3 regions of the Cytobacillus pseudoceanisediminis genome follow, and region 1 is predicted to be linked to each of the others. Evidence: riboswitches for the same ligand, from Rfam matches in the RefSeq annotation. Region 1 holds a riboswitch; each other region holds the start of a gene.
What was found. A riboswitch is a leader RNA that binds a small molecule or an ion and turns the genes downstream of it on or off. The one in region 1 is predicted to bind S-adenosylmethionine.
Positions count from the first base shown of each region.

Region 2: it holds a riboswitch for S-adenosylmethionine, as region 1 does, so the genes downstream of both, M5V91_RS25720 (methionine ABC transporter ATP-binding protein) here and metK (methionine adenosyltransferase) in region 1, are expected to answer to the same signal.
Region 3: it holds a riboswitch for S-adenosylmethionine, as region 1 does, so the genes downstream of both, mtnW (2,3-diketo-5-methylthiopentyl-1-phosphate enolase) here and metK (methionine adenosyltransferase) in region 1, are expected to answer to the same signal.

Region 1 covers NZ_CP097349.1:5,021,786-5,026,975, reverse strand. Annotated here, with positions in the region: gene asnB (asparagine synthase (glutamine-hydrolyzing)) at 1-205, opposite strand, end outside; gene metK (methionine adenosyltransferase) at 551-1,744, opposite strand; SAM riboswitch class I at 2,070-2,195, opposite strand; gene M5V91_RS26860 (thiol-disulfide oxidoreductase DCC family protein) at 2,301-2,675, opposite strand; gene pckA (phosphoenolpyruvate carboxykinase (ATP)) at 2,895-4,481, shown strand; gene M5V91_RS26850 (DUF2584 domain-containing protein) at 4,813-5,055, opposite strand; partial or broken gene M5V91_RS26845 (alpha/beta hydrolase family protein) at 5,135-5,190, opposite strand, start outside.
Region 2 covers NZ_CP097349.1:4,817,240-4,822,429, forward strand. Annotated here, with positions in the region: gene M5V91_RS25715 (O-acetylhomoserine aminocarboxypropyltransferase/cysteine synthase family protein) at 1-1,184, shown strand, start outside; SAM riboswitch class I at 1,324-1,427, shown strand; gene M5V91_RS25720 (methionine ABC transporter ATP-binding protein) at 1,581-2,606, shown strand; gene M5V91_RS25725 (methionine ABC transporter permease) at 2,599-3,267, shown strand; gene M5V91_RS25730 (MetQ/NlpA family ABC transporter substrate-binding protein) at 3,280-4,125, shown strand; gene M5V91_RS25735 (carboxymuconolactone decarboxylase family protein) at 4,347-4,718, shown strand; gene M5V91_RS31155 (YuzK family famiily protein) at 5,019-5,126, shown strand.
Region 3 covers NZ_CP097349.1:2,480,351-2,485,540, reverse strand. Annotated here, with positions in the region: gene M5V91_RS13315 (carbon-nitrogen family hydrolase) at 1-683, opposite strand, end outside; partial or broken gene M5V91_RS13310 (pyridoxal phosphate-dependent aminotransferase) at 958-1,996, shown strand; SAM riboswitch class I at 2,089-2,192, shown strand; partial or broken gene mtnW (2,3-diketo-5-methylthiopentyl-1-phosphate enolase) at 2,279-3,510, shown strand; gene M5V91_RS13300 (2-hydroxy-3-keto-5-methylthiopentenyl-1-phosphate phosphatase) at 3,503-4,165, shown strand; gene M5V91_RS13295 (methylthioribulose 1-phosphate dehydratase) at 4,162-4,797, shown strand; partial or broken gene M5V91_RS13290 (1,2-dihydroxy-3-keto-5-methylthiopentene dioxygenase) at 4,858-5,190, shown strand, end outside.

The sequences.
Region 1 (5,190 bases):
TCTCGTATGTCAGCGGCTGGTGTCCGCTTTCGATATCGATAATGCTCAGCCGGCGGAAGCCGAATTGAATATGGTCATCAAAATAGTATCCTGAATCATCGGGACCCCGATGGGTAATGATATCATTCATATTTTGGAACTGTTCTTTATCTGCGTCACGGTAATTTTGTGCTTTTTCATGTACACAACCAATAAAACCACACATTATGTACGTCACCTACTCCATTCTTTTCTCAATATTTAGATACAGCCTTAACGGCTCCTTTTTCTTAGAAAACATACCCTATAATACTACCACTAATCATTTATAATTAGCACGTGGAATATAAAAAATATGCACGGAAAATTAAGCCATTATCCGAAGTTTATACGATAACATATAATTATAAACGACTAAAGAGCATAAAGACCGAAAAGTGAATAAACACCCTTTATGTATAATGACGCAAAAAGAAAGCGGGAGTTACATTGATTAATGCAACTCCCGCTTTTTATATTTTTGTCTCCCCCTTAAAGTATCGGGGATGGCCAAAGAGCTTCCGCTTTTCTATTAAGCTTCAGAGCGAAGGATTTCAGCTTTGTCCGTACGCTCCCAAGGAAGATCAACATCTGTACGTCCGAAGTGTCCGTAAGCAGCTGTCTGCTTGTAAATTGGGCGGCGAAGGCCAAGCATGTTAATAATTCCTGCAGGGCGAAGATCAAAGTGCTTTCTAACTAGATCAACTAGTACATCTTCATCGACTTTGCCTGTTCCGAATGTATCAACAGAAATCGACACTGGCTGTGCTACACCAATCGCATAAGCAAGCTGAACTTCCACTTTCTCAGCTAAACCTGCTGCCACAAGGTTCTTCGCTACATAACGAGCAGCATAAGCAGCAGAGCGGTCAACCTTTGTAGGATCCTTACCGGAGAACGCGCCTCCGCCATGACGGGCATATCCGCCGTAAGTATCAACAATGATTTTGCGTCCAGTCAGGCCTGCATCCCCTTGAGGTCCGCCGATTACAAAACGTCCTGTTGGGTTGATGAAATACTTTGTATTCTCATCGATTAGTTCTTTGGGAACAACCGGGTTAATAACATGCTCCTTAAGATTGCGCTGGATTTGCTCCAGGCTGATCTCAGGGTGATGCTGGGTAGAAATAACGATTGTGTCAATGCGGACTGGCTTGTCATTTTCATCATACTCAACCGTTACCTGAGTTTTTCCGTCCGGACGAAGGTAAGGAAGAATTTCTTCTTTACGAACTTCAGTCAGACGGCGGGAAAGTTTATGTGCTAAAGAAATCGGAAGAGGCATTAGCTCTTTCGTTTCGTTGCATGCAAAACCGAACATTAAACCCTGGTCCCCTGCACCGATTGCTTCGATTTCCTGATCACTCATTTGTCCTTCCCTTGCTTCAAGAGCCTGGTCAACACCCATTGCAATATCTGCTGACTGCTCATCAATGGAAGTTAAAACTGCACATGTTTCGGAATCGAAACCATATTTAGCACGGGTATAACCGATTTCTTTTACCGTTTCACGAACGATTTTTGGAATATCTACGTATGTAGATGTTGTGATTTCACCTGCAACTAATACAAGTCCAGTTGTTACAGAAGTCTCTGCAGCAACACGGGCATTCGCATCTTTAGCTAAAATCGCATCTAAGATTGCATCAGAAATTTGGTCACAGATTTTATCCGGATGACCTTCAGTAACTGATTCAGAAGTAAACAAACGACGCTTTGTTGACATCTGGCTTCCTCCTTATAAATAGAAAATTGAGCGAGAATTAAGAAATGGGGAAGCGGAAAAGAACTTTTCCCTGTCATTTCATGGATCTCTGTTTGATACGGAACTCATTCCCTTAGTAGTATGAAATAAACATGGAGTTTTTATTAGAAAAATAGGCATCGCTGGCTAGAAAGCCAGGCATCCATCTTTTCTTATGCCTCTCTGCAAGCTGCTAAAAACTCACATAAATAGTACATTCCAAAAGCCGTTCATCCCATTGCCTGTGCAAAATAAAAAACCTTCTCAATAGTGAAAAGGTTGAAAGCAAATCGATTCGCGCCTTTCACTCTTATCGTTCAAGGAATTACGTCCTTGCGTCAGGTTAGCACCTTTGCTGATAAATGCCTTTTAGCAGGTTTAGCAGGTTGCTGGGTTTCATAGGGCCTGTCCCTCCACCAGCTCGGGATAAGAGAGTATCCGTTCAAGGTTGAATCATACCGTATTTTATCGAATCATGTCAACAAGTTTTCATTATTTTTAACAGTAAAATTTCAGCATTGAAAATTATGCTCCATGCTTACAGCGAACAGCTTCCATCATCACATTTTTTCTTTAGAAATTTATGCCTGTTTTTAGCAATCCATTTGTAGATCGGATCGCCCAGTATTGGCGTCAATGGGAGATATAAAAGGAGGCTGATTAAAAAGGAGGCAGGAAAGAGGAACAGCAGTCTCCTTACTGCAGAATAACCCTTTTTCACACCGCCCGATGGAGTAATAATATGAAGCTCTCTGCGCAGGTCATGCTTGGAAAACGAGAGAGAATCCGGGATTTTTTCATACTCCTGCAGAGAAATCCATACCACTTTATTCAGCCAATCAAGTTTTTTAAATATCTTCTTTGTTTCCTTGCATAAAGAACAAGTTTCATCATAGAGGGCAATTGTCTTCATTTTAGATCAGTCCCATGTTAAAATTAACACTTTCTTCTATATTAACATATATCAGTTATAAGGTGATTAAAGTGGAATTGCATGTCCAATTATGACATTTTTATAACATGAATAAAAAAGTTTCGTAATAGTATAGACTAATCGTTTTAATGTGTTATACTAATTTCGAGATGTAATCACTTTCATAAAAAAATCGGAAAAAAGGAAGGTATTCATCAGATGAACTCTGTAAGCATATCAAACGAATTGAGCGAATTATTAAATGGCAGCAACATTCAAGTGCAATTATCCGTTCCTCAGCTTGTGGAAAAAGTTTTAAACCGCAATGAAGGGTCCCTTACCTCTACTGGCGCCGTACGCGCTACTACAGGAAAGTATACAGGACGTTCTCCTAAAGATAAATACATTGTTGAAGAAGCATCAAATAAAGATAAAATGGATTGGGGCAGCGTAAACCAGCCTATCTCTGAAGAAGCATTCTCTAATCTTTATAATAAAGTAATCAACTACTTAAAAGAAAAAGAAGAAGTATTTGTTTTCAAAGGCTTCGCAGGCGCAGATAAAAAGCACCGCATGCCAATCCAGGTAATTAATGAATATGCCTGGCACAATCTTTTCGCACATCAGTTATTCATTCGTCCGGCAGAAGACGAGCTATTGGATCATCAAGCAGAGTTCACAGTCATTTCTGCTCCTAATTTCAAAGCAGACCCTGCAGTTGACGGCACAAAGTCCGAAACATTTATCATCATTTCATTCGAGCGCCGTACTGTTTTAATCGGTGGTACTGAATATGCAGGCGAAATGAAAAAGTCCATTTTCTCTGTTATGAACTATATGCTTCCAGAAAACGGGATCCTTCCTATGCACTGTTCCGCGAACGTTGGTCGTGAAGGAGATGTTGCTTTATTCTTCGGCTTATCCGGAACAGGGAAAACAACCTTATCTGCAGACCCTAACCGCAAGCTGATTGGGGATGACGAGCATGGCTGGTCAGCAAATGGCGTCTTCAATATTGAAGGCGGCTGCTATGCGAAATGCATTAACTTATCCCGTGAGAAAGAACCGCAAATTTTTGATGCTATCCGATTTGGGGCTGTATTGGAAAATGTGGTAGTAAACAGCGAAACTCGGGTTGCTGATTACGATGACAGCACTTTAACTGAAAATACACGTGCGGCTTACCAGCTTCAGGCCATCGATAATATTGTTGACCCAAGCATTGCCGGACATCCTAATACAATCGTATTTTTAACAGCTGACGCATTTGGCGTATTGCCTCCAATCTCTAAACTGTCAAAAGAGCAGGCAATGTACCATTTCTTAAGCGGATATACTTCCAAGCTGGCAGGAACTGAGCGCGGCATCACTTCACCGCAGGCAACGTTCTCAACTTGCTTTGGATCACCTTTCCTTCCGCTTCCTGCAAACCGTTATGCTGAAATGCTTGGCGAGAAGATCGATGAGCATAATGCAAAAGTCTTCCTGGTAAACACAGGATGGACTGGCGGAGAGTACGGAGTCGGTGAACGCATGAAACTTGCTTACACTCGTGCTATGGTGGAAGCTGCACTTGAAGGCGAACTAAACAACGTAGAAACAGTCAAAGACGAAATTTTCGGATTGGAAATTCCGCAGCACGTTACGGGTGTGCCTGACGAAGTTCTTCAGCCAAACAAAACATGGGCAGATCAGGCTGCTTATGAAGCAAAGGCAAAAGAACTCGCTGCAAAATTCCGTGAGAACTTCAAGAAGTTCACAAGCGTTTCTTCTGAAATCGAAGAAAAAGGCGGACCAATCGCATAATATAGAAAAGGAATTGCAGCTTAGCAGCAATTCCTTTTTTATATTTCATTTTATAAGTCTTCAAGCTCGAACGAATAAGTTTCTTACATGCAGACTAATAGTCGTTGATCGGCACTGTGCGCTTCGATTAGTTCCAGTTCGCACTCTTTTTCTATTTCTCAGTAGCACTATTCCTTCTGTTTAAGTCCTTTCGCAACTCCTTTTCCTCGCTCAGCGGCACTATTCCAACTAATCATTCTTTCTCATTCCCTGATTAAAAAAGCACTATTCTCACTTGCGATTTGCAGAAATATTTTGAACAAAAAAACGCCGGACTAAGTCCAGGCGCTCTTTAGTTTGTTGAGTTTAGAGAAACAAGCTGGTAAGTAATGAGTGTCTGGCTGTTTTCCCATTCTACTTTTCTAATAACACCCATTCCGTTCAGGTCTCCGTCAATTGTTCTTTTTACCTCGACAGGGATATCGAGCGGATATAATCGGTATCCGTCTTTGACAAGCGAAAAGAAATATTCATCAAGTCTTTTTTCCCTTCCCTTTGTCACGATCATTGTGTTCAGCTCTAAAGGCATACCCATTGGTATCTCTCCTTCATTCTTAATATCCTTACCTCTATTTTACCCCACCTTTTTCCGCTCTGAAAGTCTTTAATTTTATCTACCCATTGCTTTTCATCCACGCACTTAAATCCTCTACTGTCTTCCGGTTCACGG
Region 2 (5,190 bases), 200 kb from region 1:
ACGCTGCAGATCTCTTTGCTCTTAAAGAGCCAGGATATATTTATAGCAGGATACATAATCCGACTGTAAGTGTATTTGAGGAAAGAGTGGCCTTGCTTGAAGGAGGAGTTGGTGCCCTGGCTCTTGCAAGCGGACAATCTGCCATTACGCTTGCCATTTTAAACATAGCTGAAGCAGGGGATGAAATTATTGCTGCGTCCAATTTATATGGCGGTACTTATAATTTGTTTGCAGTCACACTTCCCAAGTATGGAATTAAAGTGAAACTGGTTGATCCAAAAGAGCCGGAAAATTTCCGTAACGCGATTACAGATAAAACAAAGGCCATCTTTGCCGAAACGATAGGGAACCCAAGCTTAAAAATCCTGGATATTGAAAAGGTAGCAGCAATTGCACACGAGAATGGTGTGCCGCTGATTGTCGATAACACTTTTGCTACACCTTATCTATGCAGGCCGATCGAACATGGGGCTGACATTGTTATACACTCTGCGACTAAATGGCTGCTCGGCAATGGAACAACAATGGGAGGAATTATTGTAGACGGAGGAAAATTTGACTGGAATTCCCATAAGTTCCCGGGCTTTACAGAGCCAGATCCCAGCTACCATGATATTGTCTATAGCGAAGCAATTGGCGAGGCGGCTTATATTATCAAAGCACGCGTACAGCTTTTGAGAGACTTAGGGCCTGCTATGAGTGCGCAAAGTGCATTTCAATTCACATTGGGGCTTGAAACTTTGCATGTACGGATGAAAGAGCATGTTGCCAACACGAAAAAAGTAGTGGAGTATCTAGAGGCGCATCCAGCTGTTAATTGGGTCCTGTATCCTGGAAATGAAAGCCATCCGGATAAAAAATTGGCGGATAAATACATGCCGAAAGGAGCAGGAGCTGTGGTTGTGTTTGGAATTGCTGGCGGAAGAGAAGCAGGTGCCAAGCTAATAAACAGCCTGAAGCTTTGGGCACATGTGGCAAATGTCGGGGATGCAAAGAGCCTGATTATCCACCCTGCAAGTACAACTCACCAGCAGCTTGATGAAGAAGGTTTAAAAGCTGCGGGAGTGCCGGAGGATCTAATTCGAATTTCTATCGGAATCGAGAATGCGGAAGATTTGATTGAAGATCTGGAACAGGCGATCGAAGCAGCTGCAGGCATTACATCACTTTCTGCAAAAGCATAAAGGAAAATTTACCATTCATTTTTTTCCGAAAGTTTAAAATTTCTTCGTTGACACCTTTTTGATGGCTATGATACGATAGCAAACGTAATTAATAAACTGCTTAATTTATTAAAATATTAATTGAATATAAATCGTTACGCTCTTATCAAGAGAGGTGGAGGGAAGTGCCCTATGAAGCCCGGCAACCGTCAATTATTTGAAATGGTGCCAATTCACTCAAAGCATAGCTTTGACAGATGAGAGAAAGGACTTAATTTTTAATGCCTTTCTGCTCATGTGCAGAAAGGCATTTTTGCTTTTAGCGCATGAAAGCCTATAAGGAGTAAAAAATAGGGGAATATAAGCAGTCTAATAATTATAATCTGTATCTTTCGATTAAAGAGGTGACAATTCACGTTGATTTCTATAAAAGATGTACAGAAGATTTTCTCTTCAAAAAAAGGCCAGGTAAAAGCTGTTGACAATGTAAACCTGGAAGTAAAGGAAGGAGAAATCTTCGGAGTTATCGGATATAGCGGTGCAGGTAAAAGTACCTTGATCCGCATGCTGAATGGGCTGGAGCTTCCTACCCATGGCAGTGTGACAGTTGCAGGAAATGAGGTTTCAAAGATAAAGGGAAGCAAGCTAAGAAAAGCGCGTCAGGTAATAAGCATGATCTTCCAGCATTTCAACCTATTATGGTCGAGAACGGTAAGAGAGAATATCGCTTTTCCGCTTGAAATTGCTGGTGTTTCCCGGCAGGAAAGGCTGAAAAGGGTAGACGAGCTCATTAAACTCGTTGGCCTCGAAGGAAGAGAAGATGCCTATCCTTCCCAGCTCAGCGGCGGTCAAAAACAAAGGGTTGGAATTGCTAGAGCCCTTGCCAACAATCCAAAAGTACTGCTTTGTGATGAGGCGACATCTGCACTTGATCCGCAGACTACAGATTCCATTTTGGAGCTGCTTGTTGACATCAATGAGCGTCTGGGCTTAACGATTGTCCTAATTACTCATGAAATGCACGTTATCCGTAAAATCTGCCATCGGGTTGCAGTCATGGAAGGCGGCCGAATTGTTGAAATCGGGCCTGTATTGGATGTATTTAGGAATCCCAAAGCTGTGATTACAAAGCGGTTTGTACAGCAGGTGACAGAGCCTGAAGAAACTAAGGAAACGATTGATCATCTGGTCGATTTGTATCCAAAAGGAAAAGTAGTGCAATTAGGGTTTGTCGGCGAATCAGCTGAACAGCCGTTGATTACAAACCTGATCCGTAATTTCCAGGTAACCGTAAATATCCTTCAAGGAAAGATTTCCCAGACACAGAATGGTTCTTACGGTACTTTATTCATCCATGTTGATGGAGAAGCAGAGGAAGTTGCAAAAGCCATTGAATTTATTCATTCTCAGCAGGTTGGCGTGGAGGTGATTTCCAATGCTTAACGAATGGTTTCCAAATGTGAAATGGGATTCCATGTGGGAAGCTACAATGGAAACCCTATATATGACAGCTATTTCTGTTCTCGCAACTTTTATTTTAGGTGCAATTCTGGGATTGCTGCTCTTCCTGACTTCCAAGGGTAACATCTGGGAAAACGCAGCAATTAATAAAGTTATTTCTGCTTTCGTCAATATATTCCGCTCAATTCCGTTTATTATTCTGATCGTGTTATTGATTCCATTTACCAAGTTTCTTCTAGGAACAATGATCGGGGAAGATGCAGCACTGCCTGCATTAATTATTGGTGCCGCCCCTTTTTATGCCCGTATGGTGGAAATAGGCTTGAGGGAAATAGATAAAGGTGTAATTGAAGCGGCCAAGTCTATGGGGGCAAAAACAAGCACGATTATCTGGAAGGTTCTGCTTCCGGAATCAATGCCCGCCCTTGTTTCAGGAATTACCGTTACAGCCATCGCGCTTGTTGGCTACACGGCCATGGCCGGTGTCATCGGTGCTGGCGGACTTGGAAACCTTGCTTACCTGGAAGGATTCCAGAGGAGCCGCAGTGATGTGACGCTTATGGCGACTGTCATTATTCTAATCATCGTATTTATCATCCAGTTTATTGGAGATATCATAACAACTAAATTAGACAAACGTTAAGGAGAGATTCATATGAAAAAATGGTTATCACTTGCTCTTGCACTTGCAGTAGCACTTGTTCTTGCAGCTTGCGGAACGTCAGAAGAAGACGGCAATGCCGGTGAAGGCGGAGAAAGTAAAGAAAGCACTAAAATTACAGTAGGGGCTTCCAACGTCCCACACGCTGAAATCCTTGAAGAGGCAAAGCCATTACTTGAAGAAAAAGGCTTTGAACTTGATGTTGTACCATTCCAGGATTATGTATTGCCAAACCAGGCTCTTGAGTCTAAGGAGCTGGATGCAAACTATTTCCAGCACATTCCTTACCTTGAGTCACAGAAAGCTGAACATGGATATGATTTTACAAATGCAGGCGGAATTCATATCGAGCCAATCGGAGTATATTCTCAAAAATATAAGAGCCTTGACGAACTTCCTGAGGGTGCATCTATCATCATGAGCAACTCAGTAGCAGACCATGGCCGTATACTTTCCATGCTTGAAGCAGAGGGACTTATTACTTTAAATGAAGATGTAGAAAAAACCGAAGCAACTCTGGAAGATATTAAAGACAATCCTAAAAAGTTAAAGTTTGATACTGAATATGAAGCTTCACTTCTTCCTCAAATCTACAATAATGAAGAAGGGGATGCAGTCCTGATCAACTCCAATTATGCAATTGATGCCGGATTGAATCCTCTTAAGGATTCAATTGCAATTGAAGACAAAGATTCCCCATACGTAAATGTAATTGCTGTCCGCTCAGGCGATGAAGAAAAAGAAGGAATTAAAGCTCTTGTAGAAGTGCTTCGTTCTAAAGAAATTCAGGATTTCATTCTTGAAAAATATGAAGGTGCCGTTGTACCGGTATCTGAGTAAGAGTTAAAAAAGCAGGCGTCTATGCGCCTGTTTTTTTTATAGTATAGGTATAATTTTTGAACGTCGATAACAGTCCAGTTCTAGCGCCTGCCTCCTCGAAGGTCGGGAGTGGGCAGGGCGCTTCCGCTTTAATTGCCATATCTCAGGCCCGCTTCCCGTATAGATTGAATAGTAATCAAACATACTAACCTTGAAACTATTTCGAAATGGAGTGAAGCCGAATGGAACATTATCATGAACCTTCAAACTCGATAGAAGCAGCCCTTCATGACTATAAAGTTGGATTGGGTGTTTTCACTGAAAAAATGCCTGATTTAGCACAGCATTATAATGCTTTTACAGAAGCCTGTTTTAAGGAAGGGGTTTTATCCCAAAAGGAGAAGCAGCTGATTGCCCTTGGAATCAGCTTATATTCTCAGGATGAATATTGCATTATTTATCATACGAAAGGATGCATCGATCAAGGTGCGTCAGAAGAAGAAATTCTAGAGGCAGTAGGAGTTACTGCAGCTTTTGGCGGCGGTGCCGCAATGAGCCAGGCGGTTACGCTTGTCCAGGAGGCTATGACAGAATTAAATCAGCAAAATCATTAATAAGCAGCTCCTGCTCAATAGCAGGAGTTTTATTTTTTATGGTAATTTCAGAAAATTATTGAAACAACCATTAATCCAGAGGATATGGCCAGTATTTTAAGAATGCGCATTATGAAAGCGCCTCATGGGTTCTCGTTCCTTATTTTGCTAAAAAAATCAGGTTTTTTCCGCTTTGTGCGGGGTATATGGTGAGTGTTAAGATTTTAGATGTAAAACTAAATGCGAAAGCATAAAAACCGAAAGGATTGATTCATTATCAGTCAGTTACAGCTGAACTACACGAGTGAAATGGAAAAAGCTATGCAAGCTGCCCATGGAGTTGGATATGAAGTGTACAGCCGGAAACATGATATTCGAATGGAAGTTGAAAAAAACGCGAAGAAGATTATCTTCAAAGCCAGCGCTTAGTTGCAGATCTTGAAAGAAAAATTCATTCCTAGGTTAATGGTATATATAATAATGAAGAAAATAG
Region 3 (5,190 bases), 2.5 Mb from region 1:
TCAGAACCTTCTGCAAGCACTTCTCCCCAAGGATCTATAATCATCGAATGGCCAGCAAAGACATTGTCAGGATCAGACCCGGAGCGGTTGCATGCAATTACGTAGCACTGGTTTTCAATGGCACGCGCAATCAAAAGTGCCCGCCAATGTGCCAGCCGGGCCAATGGCCATTCAGCTACTACAAATAAAGCTTCAGCACCTTCCGCTGTATGGGTCCGCACCCACTCAGGAAAACGGATATCATAACAAATCATCCCTGCAAACTTCCTATTTTCCAGTGAAAAAACTCCCTTGGCTGTCCCTCCGTTCAGATAGAGATGTTCATTCATCAGCTTGAACAAGTGCAGCTTGCTGTATTCATGTATAAGGTCACCTTGGTTATCTACAATCAGCAGAGTGTTGTAAATGCCATCGGGTGTTTTCTTTGCAACAGATCCGCCAATCATATGAACCCGATTGCTCTGTGCGGCCTCTTTCAAAAAGACTAGCGATGATTCTGCATCCTGGTCTGCAATTTCACCCAATCTGGTCAAGTCATAACCAGTCGTCCAAAGTTCCGGCAGCACAATAACATCCGGTTTATCCCTAAGCGCCTTTTTAATCATGATTTCGGCTGCTTTAAAATTATCCTCAGGTTTTCCAAATGCAATATCCATTTGCAAACAGGCAATCTTTAATTTCATAAAACTCCCCCGCAATCATCATATCCTTATGGTAAAATTAGTCCGATAGATGGAAATTTTCAAAATTTTACTTTACATCTTACCATTTACGTTATATCATTTGTGACTATATTTTCAATCTTTTTTTAAGCAGGTGAACAATTTGGTAAATTATCCGCAATCAGATCTTTTGAAAAGTCTGCCTAAACAGTTTTTTGCATCTTTGACAGCCAAAGTGGGGAGAAAACTCCAACAAGGGCATGATGTCATCAATCTTGGACAGGGCAATCCTGACATGCCTACACCAGAGCATATTGTCAAGAGTCTTCAAAGTGCAGCCGATAATCCGCAAAACCATAAATATTCCCCTTTCCAGGGCTTCCCGTATTTAAAAAGGCAGCTGCTGACTTTTATAAAAGGGAATTTAATGTTGAATTGGATCCTGAAACCGAAATAGCCATCCTTTTTGGTGGTAAAGCAGGATTGGTTGAAATCCCTCAATGCCTTTTAAACCCTGGGGACAGCGTATTGGTTCCGGACCCGGGATATCCTGATTATTGGTCAGGTGTTGCACTTGCCAAAGCAAAAATGGTGACAATGTCTCTAAGAGAAGAAAATAACTTCCTGCCAGTATACAGTGAATTGTCAGCAGACCAGCTTAATGCAGCCAAACTGATGTTCCTTAATTATCCAAATAATCCCACTGGAGCAGTGGCAAACAAGGACTTTTTCAAGAAACAGTTGATTTGAGCAGAAGCCATGGTATTTGCATCGTCCATGATTTTGCATATGGAGGAATTGGTTTTGACGGCATAAAGCCTGAAAGCTTTCTTCAGGCAGAAGGGGCAAAAGAGGTCGGAATTGAAATTTATACACTTTCAAAAACATTTAATATGGCAGGCTGGAGAGTTGGATTTGCAGCTGGAAATGCAAGTGTCATCGCAGCACTGAACCTTATGCAGGATCATCTATACGTCAGCTTGTTTGGTGCTGTTCAGGAAGCTGCAGCAGTTGCTCTGTCAGGACCACAGGATTGTGTTAAAGAATTGAATTCCATATACGAATCCAGACGTAATACATTCATCTCTGGCCTCAGGGAAATCGGCTGGAATGTTCAAGCTCCTAAAGGCTCTTTTTTTGCATGGCTCAAGGTCCCTGAACAATTTACATCGGAAGAGTTTGCTGACTATCTCTTGGATAAAGCGCATATTGCGGTTGCACCAGGCATCGGATTTGGTGATTTTGGAGAAGGGTATGTGAGAGCGGGTTTACTGACATCTGAGGAGAGACTTAAAGAAGCAGTGGGCAGAATAAAAAAATTAAATTTATTTTAAATTTTTCTCATAATTCAATTGACAAAAATATTAAGCACTGTCATAATTCTAATTAAATTTTAATTCTAAATTAACTGAATACTCGTTTCGTTTTCTTATCAAGAGCAGGCGGAGGGACTAGCCCTATGAAGCCCGGCAACCGACTTATACATGAGCACGGTGCTAAATCTTGCAGCTTATAGCTGAAAGATAAGAAGATGTTAGATTGCTATCCTAACCTCTTCTTATTTGAAGAGGTTTTTTATTGTTTTCATTCTTTGATTTTTGAAAGGAAGAATATACATGAGTGAAATTATTGCAACGTATCTGGTTCATGATGAAAAACATAACCCGGAGAAAAAGGCCGAGGAGATCGCTTTAGGCTTAACGGTCGGGTCATGGACCCATTTGCCGGAACTAGAAAAACAGCAGCTGGAAAAGCATAAAGGCAGGGTCGTTTCTGTTGAAGACTATACTAAAGATGAAGAAAAAAGGAAACAGCCGCAGTCATTAAGATTGCCTATCCAACTGTTAATTTCAGTCCTGATTTACCGGCAATATTAACAACAGTCTTTGGAAAACTATCATTGGATGGAAAGATTAAATTGTTAGATTTACAGTTTTCCAATGAACTTAAAAGCTTTTTTCCTGGGCCACGATTCGGGATTGACGGACTGAGGGAAAAACTGAATGTATATGATAGACCCCTTCTGATGAGCATCTTCAAAGGGGTGCTGGGCAAAGACATGGATTTTTTAACTTCGCAGCTGAGGGAACAGGCCCTTGGCGGCATCGACCTTGTAAAAGATGATGAAATTCTATTTGAAAACCGCCTTACACCTTTTGAAGCCCGGATAACCGAAGGCAAAGAAGTGCTAAGGCAGGTTTATGAGGAAACAGGCCACCGTACCCTATATGCTGTGAATTTAACAGGCAGGTCTTTTGATTTAAAAGATAAGGCAAGGAAAGCATCCAGACTTGGTGCAGATCTTCTTCTCTTCAACGTATTCTCGTATGGGCTCGATGTTTTGCAGTCATTAAGAGAAGATGATGAGATAGGGCTGCCTATCATGGCACATCCTGCAGTTAGTGGAGCTCTTTCTGCTTCAAGTGTTTATGGGATTTCCTATCCTTTGCTTTTAGGCAAACTCCTCAGGTATGCAGGCGCAGACTTTTCTCTATTCCCTTCACCTTATGGATCGGTTGCCCTTGAAAAAACTCTGGCCTTATCAATTGGGGATACCCTGACTAGGAATGATTTCTGCAAAAGAACCTTTCCGGTTCCATCAGCCGGCATCCATCCGGGTCTTGTACCTTTGCTTTTCGAAGACTTCGGAATAGACAGTGTAATTAATGCCGGAGGTGGCGTACATGGGCATCCGGATGGGGCAAGAGGAGGCGGTTTGGCATTCCGCCAGGCAATAGATTTAATTTTAAATGGGGCTTCTTTAACAGATGCTCCATCAAACTTCCCTGAATTAAAAAAAGCGATTGATCTGTGGGGGTACAAAGAGGTGGCTGTAAAGAATGGCTAAAGTGGCGGTATTTTGTGATTTTGATGGAACTATTACCGAAAACGATAACATCATTCATATCATGAAGCACTTTGCTCCTTCTCAATGGGAGGGGATAAAAAATCAAGTTCTGGGACAGGAAATTACCATTCAAGAAGGAGTAGGAAAGATGTTTTCCCTTCTGCCAAGCAGTCTGAAAGATGCTATCACCGATTTCATCTTAGAAAATGCAAGAGTAAGAGAGGGATTTCAGCCATTTATCGATTATCTGGAAAAAGAAAAAATACCGCTTTATATAGTCAGCGGAGGAATAGATTTTTTTGTGGCTCCTGTACTGGATAAGTATGGACCCTTTGAAGAGGTGTTCTGCAATAGTTCTGATTTTAGCGGCGATACAATTAATATCTTATGGCCCCATAGCTGCGATGAAAAATGCAATAAGAATTGCGGCTGCTGCAAGCCTTCTATTATGAGGAAACTGGTGGATGAGAACACCTTTAAAGTGGTGATCGGAGATTCAGTAACCGATCTGGAGGCTGCCAAACAGGCAGACTTTGTCATTGCCAGAGATCTGCTCCTGGAGAAAAGCAAAGAGATGAACCTAAATCATTCTGCCTTTGAAACATTCTATGATTGCATTGAGCTTTTAAAAAGATTAAATGAGGTGAGGGTATGAGCAGAGTTGGGGAAAAATGGAATGAGCTTGCAGATATTAAGGAAGAGCTTGCAGAAAGGGACTGGTTTATGGGAACAAGCGGAAATCTGGCCATTAAGGTCAGCTCACATCCCCTTCAATTCCTCGTAACAGCAAGCGGAAAGGATAAAAGGAAACGCACTGATGAAGACTTTCTCCTTGTTGATGAATATGGACACCCGGCAGGGGAAACACATTTAAAGCCTTCTGCTGAAACACTTCTGCATTCTGAGATATATCGAAGAACGAAAGCTGAATGCAGTCTTCATGTACATACGATTGACAATAATGTCATTTCAGAAATTTATGGTGATCAGGCGGCGGTTACATTTAAAGGGCAAGAGCTGATTAAAGCATTTGATAAGTGGGAGGAAGATGCTGTTCTCGAGATTCCGATTATTCCGAATCATGCGCATATTCCAACGCTGGCAAAGTGTTTTTCTTCCCATGTACATGAAGATTCAGGTACCGTCTTGATAAGAAATCATGGAATTACAGTATGGGGCAGAACCTCCTTTGAGGCTAAAAAGATCCTTGAGGCTTCAGAGTTTCTGTTCCGTTATCAGTTAAGGCTCCTGGCATATAAGCCCGATCAGCTAATTAAAGTAGTTTAATATATGAACTGCTGTTATTAAATCATGCGAGAAAAAATTATAATAGAGAGGAATGATTAGATTGGCATATATCGTACTGAAAAATTCAAAAAAGAAATTAGGAATCAGGAAGAGGTTGCTGCTTTTCTGGAAAAGCAGGAGGTTATCTATGAGCAATGGGCAATAGATAAATTGCCTGAAAATCTGCAGGAAAAATATTTACTTTCCGATGATGAGAAACAAGAAATTCTGGCTGCATTTGCTGAAGAAATTAAGGATATTTCTGATCGAAGAGGATATAAGGCACAGGATGTAATTTCCCTTTCAGAGAATACGCCGAATTTAGAACAGCTTCTTCAGAATTTCCAGCAGGAGCATCATCATACAGATGATGAGGTGAGATTTATTGTCAGC